DNA from 4 places in the Paenibacillus sp. V4I5 genome. Region 1 is predicted to be linked to each of the others. Evidence: riboswitches for the same ligand, from Rfam matches in the RefSeq annotation. Region 1 holds a riboswitch; each other region holds the start of a gene.
The links. A riboswitch is a leader RNA that binds a small molecule or an ion and turns the genes downstream of it on or off. The one in region 1 is predicted to bind cyclic di-GMP.
Positions count from the first base shown of each region.

Region 1 (4,904 bases):
ATAACTTTCCTTTTCCATTAAAAATCCCTAATTTAGTTTCACCTTCAAAAGCTATGAAGCTGCTGTCATCAATGTTGATAACGTATCCTGTCTGGCGTCCACTCTCGAACTTTTCCGCAATCGCAATTTCACCCGTTCGGTCACGACCGTATTGGTTACCTGAAAAATAGATGACACCTGGTCCAACGACATCATTATTGAGGAACACGGCGTCGTACCATAGCGATCCATTATCGCGGTATAGTTTTCCTTTACCGTTCATTTGACCGTTCTTGAGTTGACCCTCGTACATAAGTGCGCCGTTGTCATCATATAGCTTTCCTTCGGTTGCGGGATCGTAGATATAGACGGCTTTCAGATTAGCGTCCCACAGTACCTTGCGTCCTGTTGCTTCGCCAACAAAGCGCAGCGGAACGAACGTATAGCCTTGGTTTAGAAAAGGAGCGGTTGGCAATGAGGTAGTAATGCCATTAACGTCTGCTTCTTCCTGTCCCAGTATGAGAGAGAGTGACTTACCCTGACTCGTTCCTTTAACGCTCTGTTTCGAATCATTCCATTCAATTTCCAATCCTAGCTTTTCGAAAATAGGTCTAAATTCAACCGTCGTTGATCCGTCCTTCAGCATAGGGGACTGATGGAAGGTTACTTCTTCTCCGTCCAAGAAAACTCGAATCGGTTTATCCGTATTCAATTGTTCGATTCGCTTCTGCATCCAATAATCACGAACAAACTCATTCGGGACATCGAAGTATAGCACAGCATACACGCCTGATTCCATAATGTCTGTATATAACCGTGTGTTATTCTCCTCGAACAAAGCGCCCATATATGTCCATACACCGGAATCAAGTCGATAAATACCAAGTTTGTTCTGCTCTCCTGCTGGAACTCTTTGCTTCATGTAGGTCATCGAGAGTTTCAGGACGTCATTACGTGAATCAAAAGATACTGTCCATGGGTAGCTGACCATTTTTTGGCTAGGCTTAAGTGCTTTGGTAAGCGCTAAATCTTTATCATCACTGAAGCTAATAGTGACAGCCTCATAAAAATCAGAGTCTGGGACTTTTGGTGAGTAAACGGTTACGCTATTGTCCTGCGTGGACAGTTTTTTAATATAACCTAATTTTCCGATACTTTCTCTGACACCAGCAGGGACACTATCGAAATAAGGAACAGCCGAAACGAGCGTGTCTGCTATCTGACCTTCACCTGTCTTTTGGAGCTGACGAAATTTGATGGTTTCGTCCTTCATTCTCAGCACAAGCTGGTCGTTGTAGATGCCAATGAGGAACTCTTTGTCTCCAACAATGCCCGTTTGTCTTGAAGCAATATCTGCAGCGATAATATGGTAAGCTCCATTTTCGAACACGGGCCATGCTGCTATGCCAGTCCCAATGGAAGTTTGGGGGGGAATTCCAAATTCATTGAAGGTGCTTAGCACTTGTGGAAGGGTGTCGATTTCTTCAACGTTTAGCATACGTGTTTGAAAACCTGGCTTGGGATAGAGCGAATGAGTCCAGATAACGTTCTTGCCGTCAAACGCAAATTCGTTACCACCCCTGACGTAACCATCTGTTGGCTTGTACAATGTTCTGGATAATCCATCCTTTGCGTCGTAGCGTTCTATGCTGCCTGTATTGCTAATATAAACGACAATACCATCATCGATTAAAGCGCTTTTGCCTTTTCCGATCTCTTTGGTTACTTTAGTTTCCAGGTTATAAACCCCGAGCATCCCTTCAATTGGCTTATAGAAAACAATATATTTCCCATCAGTGCCAATCTGATCATAAGGATACGGAGGAATTTCAGTCTCGGTTACTTCACCGGTTAGAAGATTTATAAGCACGACATGCTTTTGAGCCTCCAAATAGACGGCATATCCTCCTCCTGCCGATAAATATTGCTTATACGTCTTAGTGTCAGTGAGTTGATTCAACTCTCCTGACTCCAAGTTGCGGCTGAACACCTGCCACCAACCTGGATTATCTTGCCCTAGGTAAACCATCTGATTGCCTGTGATCTTCGCAGCAGACACAGGCAACGTGTACTCCATTGGCTTGTCTGTTGAGGTGAATAACTCTGCAAATGCGCTTTTTGGCAGTAAACCAAAAGACCCTGCACCGATGGCAATCATCAAGATAAGCACCCATAATTTCTTTCCTATAAACCTCATACGCACTCGCTCCTTCTCAATCTCCATGTTAGATAACACAAAAAACCAAGCTCAATAGAGCAACCCGGCTATCATCCCATGAGTTGTGACTCATGGCTTAGACCCGTGGCTTTGCGTCTCCACCTTTCGATGGATTTGCCTTTGTTCATTATAGCTTGGTTATTAGGTATTTTTACTCATTCGTACTAGTTATTTAGAACTGACTGTTTTCCATATTAATCCACGTTATTTCAAAATTCAACACTTTTCTACAAAAAAGAGGAAATCCATACACAAAGTGTGTGCTTTCACACAAAAAAGGCCAACCGGATGATCCAGTTGACCCTTAGCCCTAGTAAATTGTCTATCGATTTAAACATTCTCTTTGTCTAGTAAATAGACTTTCACATTCTTCTTCACGCCGAATTCCTGAGCTTCGCTCAAATCATTCATGAATACATCAATTCTGGAACCGCGAATAGCAGAACCAATATCCTCCGCTTTACGAATACCGATGCCGTCAATGAACACCGTAGATCCTAAAGGAATAACAGCCGGATCCACGGCTATTGTGCGTCCTTCTTTGGCTTTAAGACCACTAAATGTGATGCCGTACATGGGATGGGAAGCCTTTTTACCTGTTGATTCAAAGCCTGCTGTATATGCGGTAAGGGTTGTGTTCAGCACTTTTTTGATAATTTTCTTTTGACCATTAGGTAAACCAACCTCATCTTCACCCATCGGAATCGTTAGACTTTGACCAATCGTTAGCTGGTTCGGATTCGGAATATCGTTAGAGTTGATAAGATCATCTACTGATATGCCAAAATCCCGAGCAATTTTATACAGCGTATCCCCTCGGTCCACTTGATACTGCGTCCTAGGCTGAACAAGTTCAGCTTGAGAGGCTTCTTCCACAGGACCTGCATTTCTTGCCATACTATACGTAGGAGGTAATTCCCCCCCATCTTCACTTTCAGGGTACGAATAGGCGGGTTTCACCTGCCACAAACAAAGCAGCAACGGAAGCGTCAAAGTAACATAAAGAATTTTACGAAACATAGTATTTCCTCCTCATAAAAAATAATAGAGTTATAGCTACTAGATTCGACCAATTCTATGATTTATATACGTCTCGTATTAAACTTCCTCATTTTGATAGGCAGTGAATAACTATAAACTCACCCTCATGAGAGAAACATATAGTACGCTATTTACAATGATGATATTGGTGTTCAGTTAACGGCAGCAGGCGTGCAAATAAACATTCACAGTTTGCAAAAGGAAACGGAAGAAGCGGCATTGATGGCAAAAAGATGATAAACAAGGCGGACAGAGTGCCAAAAAATAAGCAAGATAAAATGGGTAAAGAAATAAGAAAAGCTTGAATCGCATACAAAATGAATCTTGGAATATACTAACAAACGTTTATATGTGAAAGAATGCCGGTATGATAGTCTTTCTTGTTTTTTCACGAAGCAGCGATTTCATTTATTAAATATTCCTTGACAGGAATATTCCATACGGAGTATATTGTGTTTATAAATAAGACATTCAGTGCTCTTACCGACGTTTCAGTCGTTCAAAGAGATGGATGGATGGCTAGACTCTTTTCGCCGTATGTGGGAAGAGAGATTCGATCGCTTGGACGATTATTTGCAGCAAATGTTAGAGAAGGAAAAGAAAAAACAATTTGAATTGGAGGATTAGACATGACACAAGAAAAATCAGGGAAAAACTACGATGTAACTTTAGAAGGAGGCGAGTTGGTTCTTACTCGTATCTTCAATGCCCCACGCGAACTCGTTTTCAAAGCTTGGACTGAGGCTGAACATTTAGCTCACTGGTGGGGACCAACAGGCTTCGAATTAAGTGTACACACCTTAGATCTTCGCCCAGGCGGCAGCTTCCACTATTCTATGAAATCGGCTGAAGGCTTTGAAATGTGGGGTAAGTTTGTCTACCATGAAATTAATTCTCCGGAGAAACTCGTCTACGTGAATTCCTTTTCCGATGCAGAGGCTAACATTATCCGAGCACCATTTAGCGAAACCTTTCCGCTGGAAATAATGAATAAGTTATCTTTTACTGAAAATGAAGGAAAAACCAAACTGATCATGCGTGGAGGCCCTATCAATGCAACTGAGGAAGAACATAAGTTCTTTGAGGGTATGTATGATTCCATGAAACAAGGCTTTGGCGGAACGTTCGACCAGCTGGATGCCTACTTAGCCAAAGTGGTATAAGAGTTTTTCACGGTTTAAAGGATGTTTTTTGCGCCACTCTAGTAGCACTTGCCGATCCGGGCATGCCGCTAGGGTGGCGTTTTTGCTTGATGTGTACGCGAGCATACGCCAAAGGGGATTACTTGGTTTCTGAGCTATAGCTGAAACAGACTGGAATAGGTTTGGTTTCCGAGCCTGTAGTAAGTCAAAGTTCGGTGACGCTGAAATGTGTAGGCTGAGAAGTCGGTTTCCGCGCTTAAACCAGTAAAGAGCAATGGAGTATTAGCGGATAGGCTCAGAAGAAGCGCTTATCTCAGTTAAAGCCTTTTTTAATCGAGCAAATTCAACAATCGGCACAGCCGATATAAATAGGACATGCCGCGAAGCTGCTCTTTGTTGATTTTGACTAAATAGTTTAAGGAATCCTGAGCGATCTTTTTGGCATGTTCCACATCTTGAACATCCATCTCCGCAATGGCTTGCTTGAGATCAACAAGATCTACTGAATAAACGGCTGGTCGCAA
Region 1 is NZ_JAUSZB010000002.1:5,165,998-5,170,901, reverse strand. Features, by position in the region: gene QFZ78_RS25615 (stalk domain-containing protein) at 1-2,176, opposite strand, end outside; cyclic di-GMP riboswitch class I at 2,232-2,326, opposite strand; gene QFZ78_RS25610 (3D domain-containing protein) at 2,528-3,217, opposite strand; gene QFZ78_RS25605 (SRPBCC family protein) at 3,868-4,401, shown strand; gene QFZ78_RS25600 (MerR family DNA-binding transcriptional regulator) at 4,710-4,904, opposite strand, start outside.

Region 2 (4,904 bases), 2.3 Mb from region 1:
AAATCAAATGTTGCTTTTTTCTTATTTACAGGTTTCTGTATACCTGTATTTACAGTTTCCTGTATTTCTTGACTCCGCCGTTTTCCTAATAACTGTTCAATCGCATCACGCTTGGACACGCTGCTCCAGCTCCTCGACAAAATTTCTATAATTGCTTAATGCCGATGTATCCATATTACTGTATTCCTGTATTCCTGTAATAGAAAACTCCTTGATTCTATTTCTTCGCTTTATTTCCGATCGAAACACAACTCCCTCGTATTCTCTCCTTACCCTATCAATGATTGTTTTATCAATGATTGTTCTAGAATCGATCATTGTTGGCAATATGCCGCATAAAACAAGGTCCAGTTTTTTAACCTCTTTGATGTGAATCATTGTTGCGATGTATCTGTCCAGCGCGTCATAACACATTGGTTCGCATTGTAGCATGACGATTGCATAGTCGGAAGCTACTAAACCATTAATCGTGTGCTCTCCGAGATTTGGAGGTAAATCAATAAGTATGTAGTCGTATCTGGCCTTTACTTTATGTAGTGTATCTCTCAAAATGGTCGAACTCATTGAAGGATTTTGATGGATAAGCATGGGCAGAGTTGCAAGCATTTCATCAGCCGGAATGAAGTGAAGGTTGTAGGTTAACTTGCGGATGTAGGGGGTGGGATTCATGTTTTTACATGCCTCAAAAATAGTCATTTTGGAGTAATCGTGTATATCTCGTTGAGTAAGAAACTGTGTCAAATTGCCTTGGCTATCGAAGTCGACACAGAGAACCTTGTACTTCTTAGAGAGAAGATACCCCGTGATGGCCGTGGTTGTCGTTTTGCCAACGCCGCCTTTTTGATTACCGATTGAAATAATGGCTCCCATAACCCATTCCTCCTTATTTCTGTAAACCTTTATTCCTGTATATAGTTCTACAATAGATCTATTTAAAAGGGGGTCATGCACGGTCAAGTTGAGAGTGTATTCGGCAACCATAGCGCCAGGAATTTCTCTTTCAAATCAATTTTCTGTATATGTATCCATAAGGTCACTTTTCGCCAAAATAATAGGACCTCAACAAAACTACGAATGAACAAAGAATGATTAGAACCACCAGCGGTTTATTCGAAAATCCGATGCCCAAAATATGACAGAAAGTAGATAGAAAGCATATATATCAAACTTTGGAAAAACAGATACATGTAAAACCGTAATCATTAGTAGAGTAAGAATGAATCCGTATCGAAATACATAATCACGGCTAAATAAGTGATGGTCCAAAAAGTTGAATGGCGAGGCATTCAGGTGGAGAGCATTGTGGGCATTCACGAACTCAGTACCTTTTTTACAGCTTCAGCTACCCTGTCTTTATCAAAAGGCTTCACAATAAAATCTCTAGCGCCAAGGGTAATGGCTTCAATAACAAAGGATTGTTGCCCCATTGCGGATACCATAATGATCTTTGAATCGCTCTTGTAACTTTTAATTTCCTTTAATGCCGTAATACCATCCATCTCGGGCATTGTGATATCCAACGTAATCATGTCAGGTGAATGCTGTAAAAAAAGAGAGATGGCCTCAAGTCCATTCGATGCTTCGGCTACAATTTCATGCCCTAATTCTAAGAGGATGTTCTTAATCATCAATCGCATAAAGATAGAATCATCAACAACCATTAGTCTCGCCATATTAATTATCACCTTTCAGAGGGACTTTCTACCTAGCTATTTACTGTTATAGAACATAAGGAAAACTCCCCTTAAAAGAAGAATAAGGGGAGTTGTGGATATATCCCTTCCTTCGGTAACTGGCAAGCATAGCGAAGTATTTCGCCTTAGCTCCTTTAGCTTTGCGTCACTAATTTTCATTAGCTTTGCTCTTATCGTTTAGCAGAAGAATTACTATGTATTCTAAAGTATAGCACTCTTAATACTAGTAATAAAGTACTAGTATTAAAAGTTTCAGCGAGGCAGCCCTTGATTTATGTTAACCAAGATGAGTTATGCTGCCCGAATCCGTCGCGAATATCAAGCAATATTTGTAAGACATTCGGGAAATTGGATCATTTAGATGTGTTATAGGTAAATAATGCCCGATTTCAGTGAGAAAGACGAACGATTCTCTTGATTAATTCTGAAATCCTATGTATTATTAAGATAGATTTTAACGCATAAGGGTTGATAATTGATCTTGAAGGTGATTCCATGCCACAACTAGATTCTAATGAATACAAGAAGAAGCTGTGTCACCTCTATAACGAAATCTCCAAAGAGTTGTTTGGGTTTGGCACAACATTGCTGAAGGTTTCAATTGATCAGAATATTATTACTTTTCATGCCAAGCACCGCCGCTCACCGCGTTCAACTGCATTGGAAGGCGAGGCGCCAACGCTCAAACACGAAGTCGATTTTTATATGTCCTCTATATACAAGAAGAGAATCCGGGACAGGCTGGAGCAAGAACTGGGCTTATCCATGGATGCGGTATTAAGGGATTATGATCCGCCGACGCAATGGGCAATAACGAACATTATTCTTAAACAAACCGAATAGTTTAGTCGAAGGTGTTCTCTTTTGATTTATCTTAAGAGGAAACCACATGTATACCAATAGATGTCACTTTGCATTGTTTACAATGAAGAGTGCTCTTGATTAGAAGCTTCTTTCTATCAAGGGTACTTTTCTTTTTTTTTTGTATAGCTGGATTTAAGGCGAAACGCGCATATTTCTGGGGTCATGAAGAATACTAGTAAAAATTTAACAGGGGATTCACGCATTAAAATTATACATGATAAAACTTGGGAGGACGATGAATGATGAGACAAAAAATGGTTCGTGGTTTAATTTCTTTATCTGTAGTAGGACTAGCCTTAACAGGTTGCGGCACGAAGGACCAGGGTAATACAAGTGGAGCTACGACAGCACCCACAGCAGCTGCCACAGCGGCATCCAAAGGGGAACCTACAACTTTAATCATTTCCACCTGGGGTTTTGCGGATGATTTCTTTAAGAAAGAAGTGTACGCGCCGTTTGAGAAGGAGCATAATGCCAAGATTGTTCTGGAGATAGGAAATAACGCAGAACGTATGAACAAAGTGAAGCAGGGCAGCTCGAGTGTGGATCTCATTTATTTATCTGACTATTACGCACAACAAGGAATTGAAGCGGGACTGTTCGATAAGATCGACCGCAGTAGGATTCCGAATTTGAAAGACATTTATGATCTGGCCAAGGCGCCGCTGGGTGAAGATTATGGTCCAGCCTACACGGTAGGTCGACTAGGCATTGCTTACAATCCGAAAGCAACAACCAAAGAAATCAAGTCATGGAGCGACCTATGGAGTCCAGAACTCTCCAAAAAGCTGACACTTCCTAACATCACGGGGACAACTGGCCCAATGGTCTTGGATGCAGCATCTGTCGTTGCTGGAAATGCTACGTTTAATGAGGATCAAGCTTTTGCAAAAATTAAGGAGTTGAACAAAGGAGTCGTTAAATACTACGGCCAAACCTCCGAATTCGTAAACATGTTCGCACAAGGGGAAATTGCTGCTGGTCCTATCATGGAAATGTACGTGAAGGATTTGAAAGCAGCTGTGCCAGAAACGAAGTTCGTCTCCCCGCAAGAAGGAGCTTACGCCGTAATGAACACGGTCAACGTGATTAAAGGAAGTAAAAACAAGCAGCTGGCTGAGGATTTCATCAACTGGCATTTGAGCAAGGAAGTACAGGAGAAATCAGCGAAAGCGAAAGTAGATTCACCTGTAAACACAACACTTCAGCTTTCGCCTGAAGAAGCTACAGGGATTACCTATGGCGCAGACGTGGTGAATAAACTTCGCAAATTGGATATGAAATTCGTCAATCAGAATCTCAAAGCATGGATTGCCCGCTTCAACAAGGAAGTTGCTCAATAAATAAAATCAATCAAGGGTATATGCTTATATACCCTTGATTTCTTCAATAGGACTTAAAGGGGGCTTAGTCATGAAAAAGAAGGTCATCCTAGATGTAGACACGGGTGTGGATGATGCGCTAGGTATTCTTTTGGCCATTCGCAGCGGAGACATGGATGTTCTCGGAATTACAACCGTGAATGGCAACGTTTCTCTGGATCAAGCGACCAAGAATACATGTAAGATCCTCCAACTGCTTGGGATGGAAGAGAAGATTCCGGTCGTTAAAGGGGCAGACAAGCCTTTGATGCGAGCTTCTCACTTTGAGCATCATGTCCATGGCAATGACGGGCTTGGCGGCGCTTTAAGCGATATGCCGGTTCATATGCAGACGACCGCTGGACATGCCTCCGATTTTATCGTGGAACAAGTACGGAAGCACGCCGGAGAAGTCACGTTGGTTATGACCGCGCCGTTAACGAATCTGGCATTGGCGGTTATGAAGCATCCTGATCTGATTCATCAGGTCAAGGAAGTCATTGTGATGGGGGGCGTCGTTCAAGGCTTCGGCAATGTAACGCCCACGGCGGAATACAATATGTTTGTCGATCCGGAAGCCGCGAAGATCGTTTTCCAGGCAGGTTTTCCATCCTTAACCCTTGTAGGATTGGATGTGACGCGTAAAGCGCTGCTGACCGATGAACATATCCGTGAGCTCGGAGATTCTCCCATAGCCCGCTATGTTCAGGAAAGCACCGCGAATTATATGAAGCGTTACTATGAACGTAACGGAGTTCGGGCCTGTGCGCTTCATGATCCACTTGCAGTCGGAGTGGCTCTGAATAAACAGTTGGTCACGACACGCCATTATTACGTTGATGTCGAAACCCGAAGCGAGCTGTGCGACGGACAGACCGTATGCGATTTCCAGAACCGCTTGTCCAAAGAGGCTAATGTTCATGTGTGTACGGATGTATCGGCTGACGAATTCCTCCAGCTTTTTATACACGCCTTGCGTGCCTAG
Region 2 is NZ_JAUSZB010000002.1:7,451,865-7,456,768, forward strand. Features, by position in the region: gene QFZ78_RS35430 (hypothetical protein) at 1-119, opposite strand, end outside; gene QFZ78_RS35435 (ParA family protein) at 106-870, opposite strand; gene QFZ78_RS35440 (response regulator) at 1,311-1,673, opposite strand; cyclic di-GMP riboswitch class I at 1,785-1,873, opposite strand; gene QFZ78_RS35445 (hypothetical protein) at 2,190-2,537, shown strand; gene QFZ78_RS35450 (ABC transporter substrate-binding protein) at 2,801-3,901, shown strand; gene QFZ78_RS35455 (nucleoside hydrolase) at 3,972-4,904, shown strand.
Region 2: another riboswitch for cyclic di-GMP. It lies ahead of QFZ78_RS35440 (response regulator); the one in region 1 lies ahead of QFZ78_RS25615 (stalk domain-containing protein).

Region 3 (4,904 bases), 300 kb from region 1:
TTCCACCCGTTGCCAAAATGATATCGGTCAGCTTATGCCTCATCAGTTCACCACTCGCCTCAAGGGACGGAACCGATAGACAATGAATCAGCCCGGGCGGGGCTCCTGCCTTCTCCGCCGCAGCACGCATGACGGCTGCCGACTCCTGCGAACAGCGCAGTGCTGATGGATGAGGACTAATCACGATGGCGTTTCTTGATTTAAGTGAGATCAGGCATTTGAACAAGACGGTTGAAGTCGGGTTCGTTGAAGGTATAATCGCAGCAACAATACCGACTGGTTGAGCGATTTCCCAGACTTGCTTCTCATCATCTTTGCGGATAATACCGACAGTCTTCATATCCTTAATTGCCGAGTAGACGTCCCTCGCAACGAATAGATTCTTCGCCTTTTTATCAGCGACTCTTCCGAAGCCTGTCTCTTCTACGGCCATTGCTCCCAGCCGCTCTGCTTCCGACTCTGCTGCTTGAGCCATGGCTGCTACGATCATATCTATTTGCGATTGTGTCATTTTCTCCAGTTGTTTTTGTGCCGCCTTCGCCTCTTGAAGGAAATGGCGGACCTCCTGGATCGCTTGTAAATCGCTATCCAGCTTCATGTCACGGGATCTCCCCCTTCAGCGTCCATCCCCGTGAAAAGCCTGACCAATTCGGCTTTACTAACCAATTGGATATCCCGACCGGTTATGGGGAATCGGGGCGTATTATGCGCAAGTTCTCTAAGCTGTGCTACGCTCATCTTGCTCCAATTCGGCGCACTCACTTCCGGCGTCGTGATAACCTTATTGCGTTCCTCCTTCGGTGAATCTTTCGGCTGGTTTTTTGCCCAAGCCTCCTGAATCATCGCGTGTACAGAAGGATCCGGTCGCGGTATAACATGTGTGGATAACAGCTTGCCCACTCTCTTCGCTTCTGCAGCACCTGCATCCACGGCAGCTTTGACCGCTGCAACATCGCCTAGAATATAGATCGTTACGATGCCGGCATCCACTTTTTCATAAGTCGTTACCTTCACATCTGCCGTTTTGGCTGCAGCGTCTGCGGCTGCAATCAAGGCAGGCAGACCGTAAGTTTCGATCATGCCCAAAGACATCAATCTTCCATCCATTTGTAAACACCCGCTTCTTTTTACCCTATTTTCTTAGGCTCTCGAGCAATGCTTCGAACAGCCTCTGCGAACGCTTCTGCTGCTGCCGTACAAGCAGATTGACTGCCTGTTAGTAATCCTCCCGCAAAGTTCGTCTCCGTCGGAGGGCCATAAAACTTGCACATACGCACATCGGCCGCCTTCAGTGCGGCATCGAGTGCGTACACGGCTTCGAGTGGCGGAGCAATCAAATAAGCAAGAGGCTCTCCTTCTTGAATGTCTGCTAAGTTGGACAGATAAGAACCAGTTCTGGAGACAACATGAGCATAGTAAGCATGCGTTCCCTCGTCGTTGAGGGCGTAAAAACAAGCTCCAGTCTCCATCACTTGGATAGCCGCATCTAACCCGCTTCTCACTTCGGCAGGCGATGCACCGCCTATGATCCCAATAAATTCTCCTGAAAGCGGTCCAGAAGCATGACCTGATCCCGCATAAAATGAACGAGCATACACCACTTCGACTACTGCATGCTTCGTTGCTTCATCGATAGCGGTGTAGCCCACGTCATCAATGCTGGACGTTAACAGACCGAGGCTGCGAATGCCCGGCTTCAATTCCAACTGAAGTGCCAAGCCGGCATCCACATTAGGGATGATCCTAATAGCGAGCGGAATGGCTCGAATTGGTTGTTGTTTCACTCCTTTCACCTCTTCACCCCGAATGAATGAAAACAAAAAGGTGCCCAGGTGCAGAGAACGACGTATCGTTCTTGGACCTAAGGCACCTTTGCCTGCTATTTATGCTTTTGATTATGGATATGCGGGTTGTACAACAATTATACCTATTTTGCTTATGTAATCGTTATTCCTGATCCATCCATTTTAATAGAAATCTATAGGCGACCTGATTCGGTATAGTTCTAAATCTCTAATCAATTCCGGGCAGAGCTAGTTCATTTATACCGCAACACCGCTAGAATAATAATCCTTCTGTCGGATATTGCCAGAACCCGACATGTCGTATGATAAGGTTATATATCGATTTTTGAAAGAATCTTTCGCGAACATGAACAAGGCAAATCCGGTGAAAGCCGGGGACGCAAAGCTACAGGGGCTAACGTGCACATCCGTGCACTATGCCAGCCAGTTACCAAAGCTGCGGGAGTTTTATGCCCCTTTTTGGTGAAAGGGGCTTTTTTATTTGCCCATAATAGGATGAAAAGTGGGGGTTGGTTGCATGAGAAAAACGATGAAGGGACTTCTTGTTTCGATCATTGTACCTGTTTATAACGAAAGCGCCAACATCATGGAATTTTACTTTAGAGTCACGCGCATTATGAATCAGACCGGTTATGATTATGAAATGGTTTTTATTAATGACGGAAGCAAGGATGATACGCTGGACAAGCTTCATGGATTTCGTGAGAAGGATCGCCGTATCAAAATTATTGATCTATCCCGCAACTTCGGGAAGGAAATCGCTTTAACGGCAGGCCTCGACAATTGCCGTGGCGATGCTGTGATTCCCATTGATGCGGATTTGCAGGACCCTCCAGAGGTTATTCCAGAACTATTGGCCAAGTGGGAAGAAGGTTATGAAGTGGTCTATGCCACCCGCTCCAAGCGGGATGGCGAAACTTCAATGAAGAAGCTCACAGCGCATCTGTTTTACAGGTTCATCCGAAGGCTGACACCCATCTCTATTCCCCAGGATACGGGTGATTTTCGGTTAATGTCCAGAAAGGTCGTCAACGCCTTGAAAGAACTTCGTGAGCAGCACCGTTTCATGAAGGGCCTCTTCAGTTGGGTAGGCTTCAATCAGACAAGCATCTCTTATCGCAGAGAGCCCCGATTTGCCGGTAAGACCAAGTTCAACTATTGGAAGTTGTGGAATTTTGCCGTTGAAGGCATCACATCCTTCACTTTCCTACCTTTGCAAGCGGCGACTTATTTGGGCTTTGCCATCTCCTTGTTCGCTATTCTTTTTGCCTGCTATTTATTCATAACTACCCTACTCCACGGCAACGCAGTGCCCGGATATCCCTCCTTAATGGTGGCGGTCCTCTTTCTTGGAGGGGTTCAGCTTACGACACTGGGAATCATCGGAGAGTATCTGGGGCGAATCTACAACGAATCGAAACGGCGTCCTTTGTATTTCACTCAAAGCATAATAGGCTTGGATGATAATAAAGAACTGCCTCGGCTGGAGGGAGTTAAATAAATGGAACAAACAATTTACTGGAAAATGGATCGTATGGAGCAAGAGCACTGGTGGTTTGTCAGCCGGCGCAGCATTATCGAGACCGTTTTACAATCGCAATTACGGTCCATCGGACCTCACTCCAAAATCCTGGATGCAGGCTGTGGAACCGGCGGAAACTTGGCTATGTTGTCTCGATTAGGCTGCGAGGTCATTGGCCTCGAAATGGAACATGATGCAGCTGAAATTGCAAGATCCAAAAGCGGGAAATCCGTCTATATCGGCAGCTTGCCGGATCAGGTTCCATTAGCTGATGAATCCTTCGATCTGATTGTTCTCTTGGATGTGCTCGAGCATATTGAAGATGATATAGGGGCGCTTAACGCATTGACTGGAAAATTAAAACCGGGGGGGAGTCTGCTCATCACAGTCCCTGCCTTCTCTTTCTTATGGAGCAATCACGATGAGTCTCATCATCATAAGAGAAGATATCGATTACACGAACTGGTTGGGAAAATGCAGCATTGCAACCTTCAACCGAAGCATGCAAGCTATTTCAATACCTGGCTCTTTCCGGTGATTGCACTTGTGAGAATCCTACATAAGAAATTGGGTTTTATGCAAAAATCGGATGACCTATCTATGCCTTCGCCTTTCATTAATAAGCTGCTTACATATGTTATGTCCAGTGAGAGACATGTTTTGAAACACGGTAAATTGCCATTTGGAGTCTCCATCATGGCGATTGGCCAAAAAGTATAGCTAGCTAGGGTAAGGGAGCCACAACTATGAATAACAAAGTGCTGTTTCAAAGAGTCGTATTCGCCGTCTACGCTGCAATCTTTATGTTCATATTCATTTTCATGGATGTCCATTCTTCCCGTAATGATCCCGATACGTTCTGGCACATTGAAGTCGGGAAGGAAATGATCACGCAGGGTAAAGTCATTGATAAGGCGATCCATACGTTTGCCGGCGAGAACCTGTCTTATGTACCTCATGAAGTCGGTTTCCAGTGGATCGTCGGCGGCTTGTACAGCTTATGGGAGTGGAATGGCGTACATATCTTCACACTGCTGTCGGTTTTCATATTAACTGTCGGGCTGTATCGATTGATGGAGATCTCGAGACAAGAGATGGGCCTTCCTAAGATGCACCCTTTTTTGGTGTATGTCGTTCTACCTTTGTTCGCGTTCTACATTTATATAGCCTACTTCAAAATTCGCCCACAAATAATTTCTGCGGGTCTTGTTGTTTGGTTCGCCGTATGGCTTAGACGGTTTGCCATGGATGCATCCGTAAAAAAAGCAGGAATGCTTGGGATTTTATCCTTGATTTTAGCCAACGTGCATACGGGCGTATGGGCGGTCATCGCGGTGTTTTTCATGATGCAAGTATTCGAAAGAATATGGGAAAAGAAGTTAAATCGATATGATCTTATCGCATTGATTTTCATCGTAATTGGCGGGATTGCTAATTTCGGAGGGCTGCAGAGCTTAACCTACTTTTTGACTTTAGGTGAAAGTCCTTTTACTCAAATGATTGATGAGTGGAAACCCATTCCCTTTTCGAGCAATTACATTAGTTTTATCACTTTGATTGTATTTGTGCTTTCCGGC
Region 3 is NZ_JAUSZB010000002.1:5,470,702-5,475,605, reverse strand. Features, by position in the region: gene QFZ78_RS26885 (acetaldehyde dehydrogenase (acetylating)) at 1-598, opposite strand, end outside; gene QFZ78_RS26880 (BMC domain-containing protein) at 595-1,107, opposite strand; gene eutL (ethanolamine utilization microcompartment protein EutL) at 1,128-1,784, opposite strand; cyclic di-GMP riboswitch class I at 2,150-2,240, shown strand; gene QFZ78_RS26870 (glycosyltransferase family 2 protein) at 2,323-3,306, shown strand; gene QFZ78_RS26865 (class I SAM-dependent methyltransferase) at 3,307-4,047, shown strand; gene QFZ78_RS26860 (hypothetical protein) at 4,074-4,904, shown strand, end outside.
Region 3: another riboswitch for cyclic di-GMP. It lies ahead of QFZ78_RS26870 (glycosyltransferase family 2 protein); the one in region 1 lies ahead of QFZ78_RS25615 (stalk domain-containing protein).

Region 4 (4,904 bases), 2.8 Mb from region 1:
TACACGCGTCATTATGGGACAAAAGCTGGCTGATATGGGCTACCAAGGCGGTTTATGGCCGGAAGACAAGTACGTATCGGTTAAAGTGCCAGTGTTTTCCTTCGCGAAGCTGCGCCGTGTAGATACGACGCTCGGACCTGAAATGAAATCGACGGGTGAGGTTATGGGGCGCGATATCAATTTTGCCAAAGCACTCTACAAAGGCTTAATTGGAGCGGGCATGAAAATTCCTGCAGCAGGATCTGTCGTTGTAACAGTAGCTGACAAAGATAAAGATGAAGCGATTGAAATCTTAAAAGGCTTCTATCGCCTTGGATATAAAATCATTGCAACAGGCGGAACGGCAACAGCGATCGAACAAGCTGGTCTTCCAGTGACGACCGTTCACAAGCTGAGCGAAGGTTCGCCTAACATTCTGGATCTCATCCGCAGCGGTGATGCACAGTTCGTTGTGAACACACTGACGAAAGGTAAAGAGCCAGAGCGTGATGGTTTCCGCATTCGTCGTGAAGCTGTAGAGAACGGTGTAGTTTGTATGACATCACTTGATACAGTAAGAGCGCTTGTTAATATGCTTGAAACGATCAACTTCTCCTCACGAGCAATGCCAATTCATGTCTAAAGGAGAGTGACGAATTTGAGTACGTTAACTCGCACAGATGTTACTGGACGCATTATGGTCGCTTTGGATTATGCTAACGCAGAAGGTGCTGAAGGGCTGCTAAAGCAGCTCGAAGGCATCCCGTGTTACGTGAAGGTGGGCATGCAACTGTTCTATGCTGCGGGTCCCGGCTTCGTCGCGAGTCTGAAAGATCGCGGCTACAAGGTGTTCCTCGATGTGAAGATGCATGACATTCCGAACACAGTCAAAGGCGGCGCGGAAAGCGTGACGCGCCTTGGGGTTGACGTGTTCAATGTCCATGCTGCCGGAGGCAAGCAGATGATGGAAGCCGCCTTGGAGGGTGTCGACAAGGGGTTAGTAACTGGAGCTGTACGTCCGATCGTGATCGGCGTGACGCAGTTGACCAGCACCAGCGTGCAGGTGCTGAATGATGAGATCGGCCTGACCGGTACGGTTGAGCAGGCCGTCATTCGCTATGCCCGCTTGGCGCATGCTGCGGGGCTGCAGGGTGTTGTCGCGTCACCGCTAGAGGTGACAGCGATTAAGGCGGCGTGTGGTGACGGGTTCGTCACCGTGACGCCAGGCATTCGCCCGGCTGGAGCCGACGTGGGTGACCAGTCGCGCATCATGACGCCGGCTGAGGCGTTCGCGCAGGGGACGGATTACGTCGTGATCGGTCGACCGATCACAGGCGCAGCGGATCCAAGAGCAGCAATTGAAGCGATTATCGATTCAATCGTGTAGTATGCTTTTGTCTAACAACGGAAGGAACGGTGGTAGGAACATGAGTCAACTCGAAACAATCGCGCAGCATATTGCAGCGTCATTATTAGATATCGAAGCAGTAGCACTTCGACCGCAGCAGCCTTTTACGTGGACTTCTGGCCTCAAGTCGCCAATCTATTGTGACAATCGTCTGACAATGTCACACCCAGCTATTCGCGAAGCGATCGCTGACGGCTTCGCAGCTTTGATCCAAGAGAAATTTCCGGATGCTGAGGTTGTTGCTGGTACGGCAACAGCGGGGATTCCTCATGCCGCTTGGGTAGCTCAGAAGCTAGGTCTCCCGATGATCTACATTCGTGATAAAGCCAAAGGACATGGCAAAGAGAACTTGATTGAAGGCACTGTGAAACCAGGTCAAAAGGTGATCGTGATTGAGGATCTTATCTCTACGGGTGGCAGTTCTTTGAAAGCAGCTATTGCAGTCAAAGAAGCTGGCGCTGTAGCGCTGGGTGTGCTGGCGATTTTCTCCTATCAGCTAGATAAAGCAACAGATGCGTTCCAAGATGCTGATATGCCACTGTATACTCTTTCCAATTACTCCACACTGCTTGAAGTGGCTTTAGAGAAGGGGAAAATCAAACAAGAAGACATGGAATTACTTCGTTCTTGGAGATCAAATCCTGCTGCATTTGGTGTAGATCTGTAGCTACTTATAATGCGAAGATTGACGAATTGTGTAAGAATATCCTATACTGGATAAGTGCTAGGTACTGCCTAACATCTGCGAAATGGCAAATGACGCGAAAGCGACAGACGCAAAGCTATAGGGGCTTCTCGGTTACGGCCGCATGCTCGCCAGCTACCGAACGATGAGAGGAGAAGTGCTCGTAAATATCAATAGTGTTCTGACTGCAATTAGCGGTGGAGATGCATTGAAGCAAGCCGTTGGCATTCAGCTTTTAAGCAAAGTAAGTGATATGCAAGCAGCTTCATCTAGTACATTAATACAGGATTTTGCTAAATCCCAACAGCTGGTTACCGCTTCTGCGACACCGCATTTGGGTGGTAATCTCGACATCCGCATATAAGTTCATAACAGAAGAAGCTCTACCTTTACGAAAAGGAGAGCTTCTTTTTTTATTTGCCGAGGTTATTCTTGAGTCAGTTGTTGAATGAATGTTTGCAAGGGCTGGGACATCCACTTTTTGGGGTGGAGCAGCAGTTGAAGATCCAGTTTTAAGTCCGAATGTGAAAAAGGAAGATGGGCAAGTTTCCCTTGTTCCAGTTCGTTCTGTACGGCAATTTGGGGCAGCAGGGCGATGCCAAGGCCATTCATGACGCAGTGCTTAATTGTTTCTAAATTACCGAGCTCAAATCCAATTTGAAGCGGGACAGCATGATCTTTTAGTAACTTTTCAAACATACCTCGATAGATGATGCAGCCCTCTTCAGTAACGATAAATTCGGCTTGTTGAAAATCAGTTAGCTGTATTTGTGCTCGCTTCGTTAGCGGATGCTCAAGCGGTGCTACCAAAACCAAAGGTTCTTCTCTGACTTTCGTGCATGCAAGTGCGGTGTCTGCCGGATAACGATCTAATATTAGCCCTATATCATAATCCCCTTCTCTTACTTTGGTAATAAGCGAAGCTTCACTGTCAGGGAAGAGCTGGATATTAAGACCAGGGTAAAGCTGTTTCAGCACATGTAAATAGGGCGGTAAATAGTAAGCTGCGAGTGAGTTAATCGTACCGATGGTCAGTGTTCCGCTAACCTCACTTGTTATCATTTCTTTGGATTGATCATAGAGGTCAAGCATTTGCAAGACCAGCTTTAACAAGCTTTCACCAGGTGCTGTTAATCGAAGCTGACGTCCATATCTTTCGAATAATGGTACGCCATACTCTCGTTCCAGCTTCTGAATTTGCATCGTAATACTGGATTGCGCATAGCCCAATTCTTCGGCAGCTCGTGTAAAGCTCTTTCTCCGTGCAACCTCCCGAAAGGTTCGGAAATAGGTTAAATCCATGGGAACCCCTCGCTTTAATATCAAAATTTTTGATGAGTCTTATCATTTATTATAGCTAACTGTGATTCAATGATCCATGCTAAAGTGAATGTACAAATGAATGAGGATTGGGAGATGATTGGGATGTTAAGAGAAAAAGACTTAAACGGGATCTATGTTCCCATTATTACGCCATTTGATGAGGAATACGAGGTGGATGCAGCCTCTTTCTATAATCTAGCTTACAATTTATTTCAAGATGAGGTAGACGGACTGGTCGTCAATGGAACGACAGGGGAATCGCCGACGATTACAAATGAGGAAATGGCGATCTTGTTCGCTACAGCACAAGCGGCTCGCGAGGCTGCGCAAGTAGATGTTCCGCTCATTGTAGGTACAGGAACGAATGTTACCTTGTCCACGGTGAAAAAGACGGAGGCTGCAGGGAAATTAGGGGCTGACGCCGTTTTAGTCGTTGTGCCTTACTATAATCGGCCGAGTCAACAAGGGATCATTGAACATTTTCGCCGGGCAGCCAGCGTTGGTGTCCCTGTTATTTTATATGAAGTACCGCATCGCACGGGTGTTACGTTGGAACTTGATACTGTGCGTACGATACTTGAACTCGATGGTGTCATAGGTATGAAGGACAGTACGCCGAACACCCGATTGGTGTCTGAGCTTACTCGTCTAGGCTCGAAACCCGTACTGTGTGGGGAGGACTCACTGCTTTTTGCGGCGCTTAGCTCCGGTGCTAAAGGGGTTATGAGTGCGTCAGCGAATGTAATGACTGAGCGGTTTGTTTCGTTCTATCGGCATTTTGTTGCAGGTCAACACGAAATGAGTAAGCAGCTATTCGATGAATTGCTGCCACTCATCCGATTACTTTTCGAAGAGCCTAATCCAGCACCTCTCAAATGGCTGCTTGAGCAGCAAGGTGTCATTGAATCCGGAACACTTCGCTTGCCGCTGCTTTCGGTGACAGAAGGCCTGCAGGAGAAGTTAGCCGATTATTTGCAAAAATGAGAGGGAGAGATTTGATGAATCGGACTAGAGTATTTACAGGTTCTCCATGGGAACCTCTAGTAGGATATTGCCGGGCGATTCGGGTGGGGAACCGCATTGAGGTTGCTGGCACAACAGCAATGAGGGATGGAGAGGTCGTTGGCGAAGGTAATCCGTATGTGCAAGCACAATTCGTCCTCCAGACGATCGAGCAGGCGCTGCAAGAACTTGGGGGGCAAATGTCAGATGTCATTCGAACGCGGATGTATGTAACGGATATCTCCTTATGGCAGGAATTTGGCAAGGCACATGGGGAGTTTTTCCGTGACGTTCAGCCCGTGGCGACGATGGTTGAAGTGAAGGCTTTGATAGATCCTTTGTTGTTGATAGAGATTGAGATTGAAGCTCTGTTGATGGAGGAAACTGAGAATGGCTTGAAGTAAGGCATTTAAGTATAAAAAAAGCGCTTATCCTCTTAGAAGGCGATTTGAAATCGCGGGCATAAGGGAAAAGGCGCTCTTTGTTTACATTTTATCCTACACGTTT
Region 4 is NZ_JAUSZB010000002.1:7,983,746-7,988,649, forward strand. Features, by position in the region: gene carB (carbamoyl-phosphate synthase large subunit) at 1-622, shown strand, start outside; gene pyrF (orotidine-5'-phosphate decarboxylase) at 677-1,366, shown strand; gene pyrE (orotate phosphoribosyltransferase) at 1,407-2,054, shown strand; cyclic di-GMP riboswitch class I at 2,129-2,215, shown strand; gene QFZ78_RS37740 (putative motility protein) at 2,230-2,436, shown strand; gene QFZ78_RS37745 (LysR family transcriptional regulator) at 2,499-3,374, opposite strand; gene dapA (4-hydroxy-tetrahydrodipicolinate synthase) at 3,498-4,379, shown strand; gene QFZ78_RS37755 (RidA family protein) at 4,394-4,801, shown strand; gene QFZ78_RS37760 (GNAT family N-acetyltransferase) at 4,890-4,904, opposite strand, start outside.
Region 4: another riboswitch for cyclic di-GMP. It lies ahead of QFZ78_RS37740 (putative motility protein); the one in region 1 lies ahead of QFZ78_RS25615 (stalk domain-containing protein).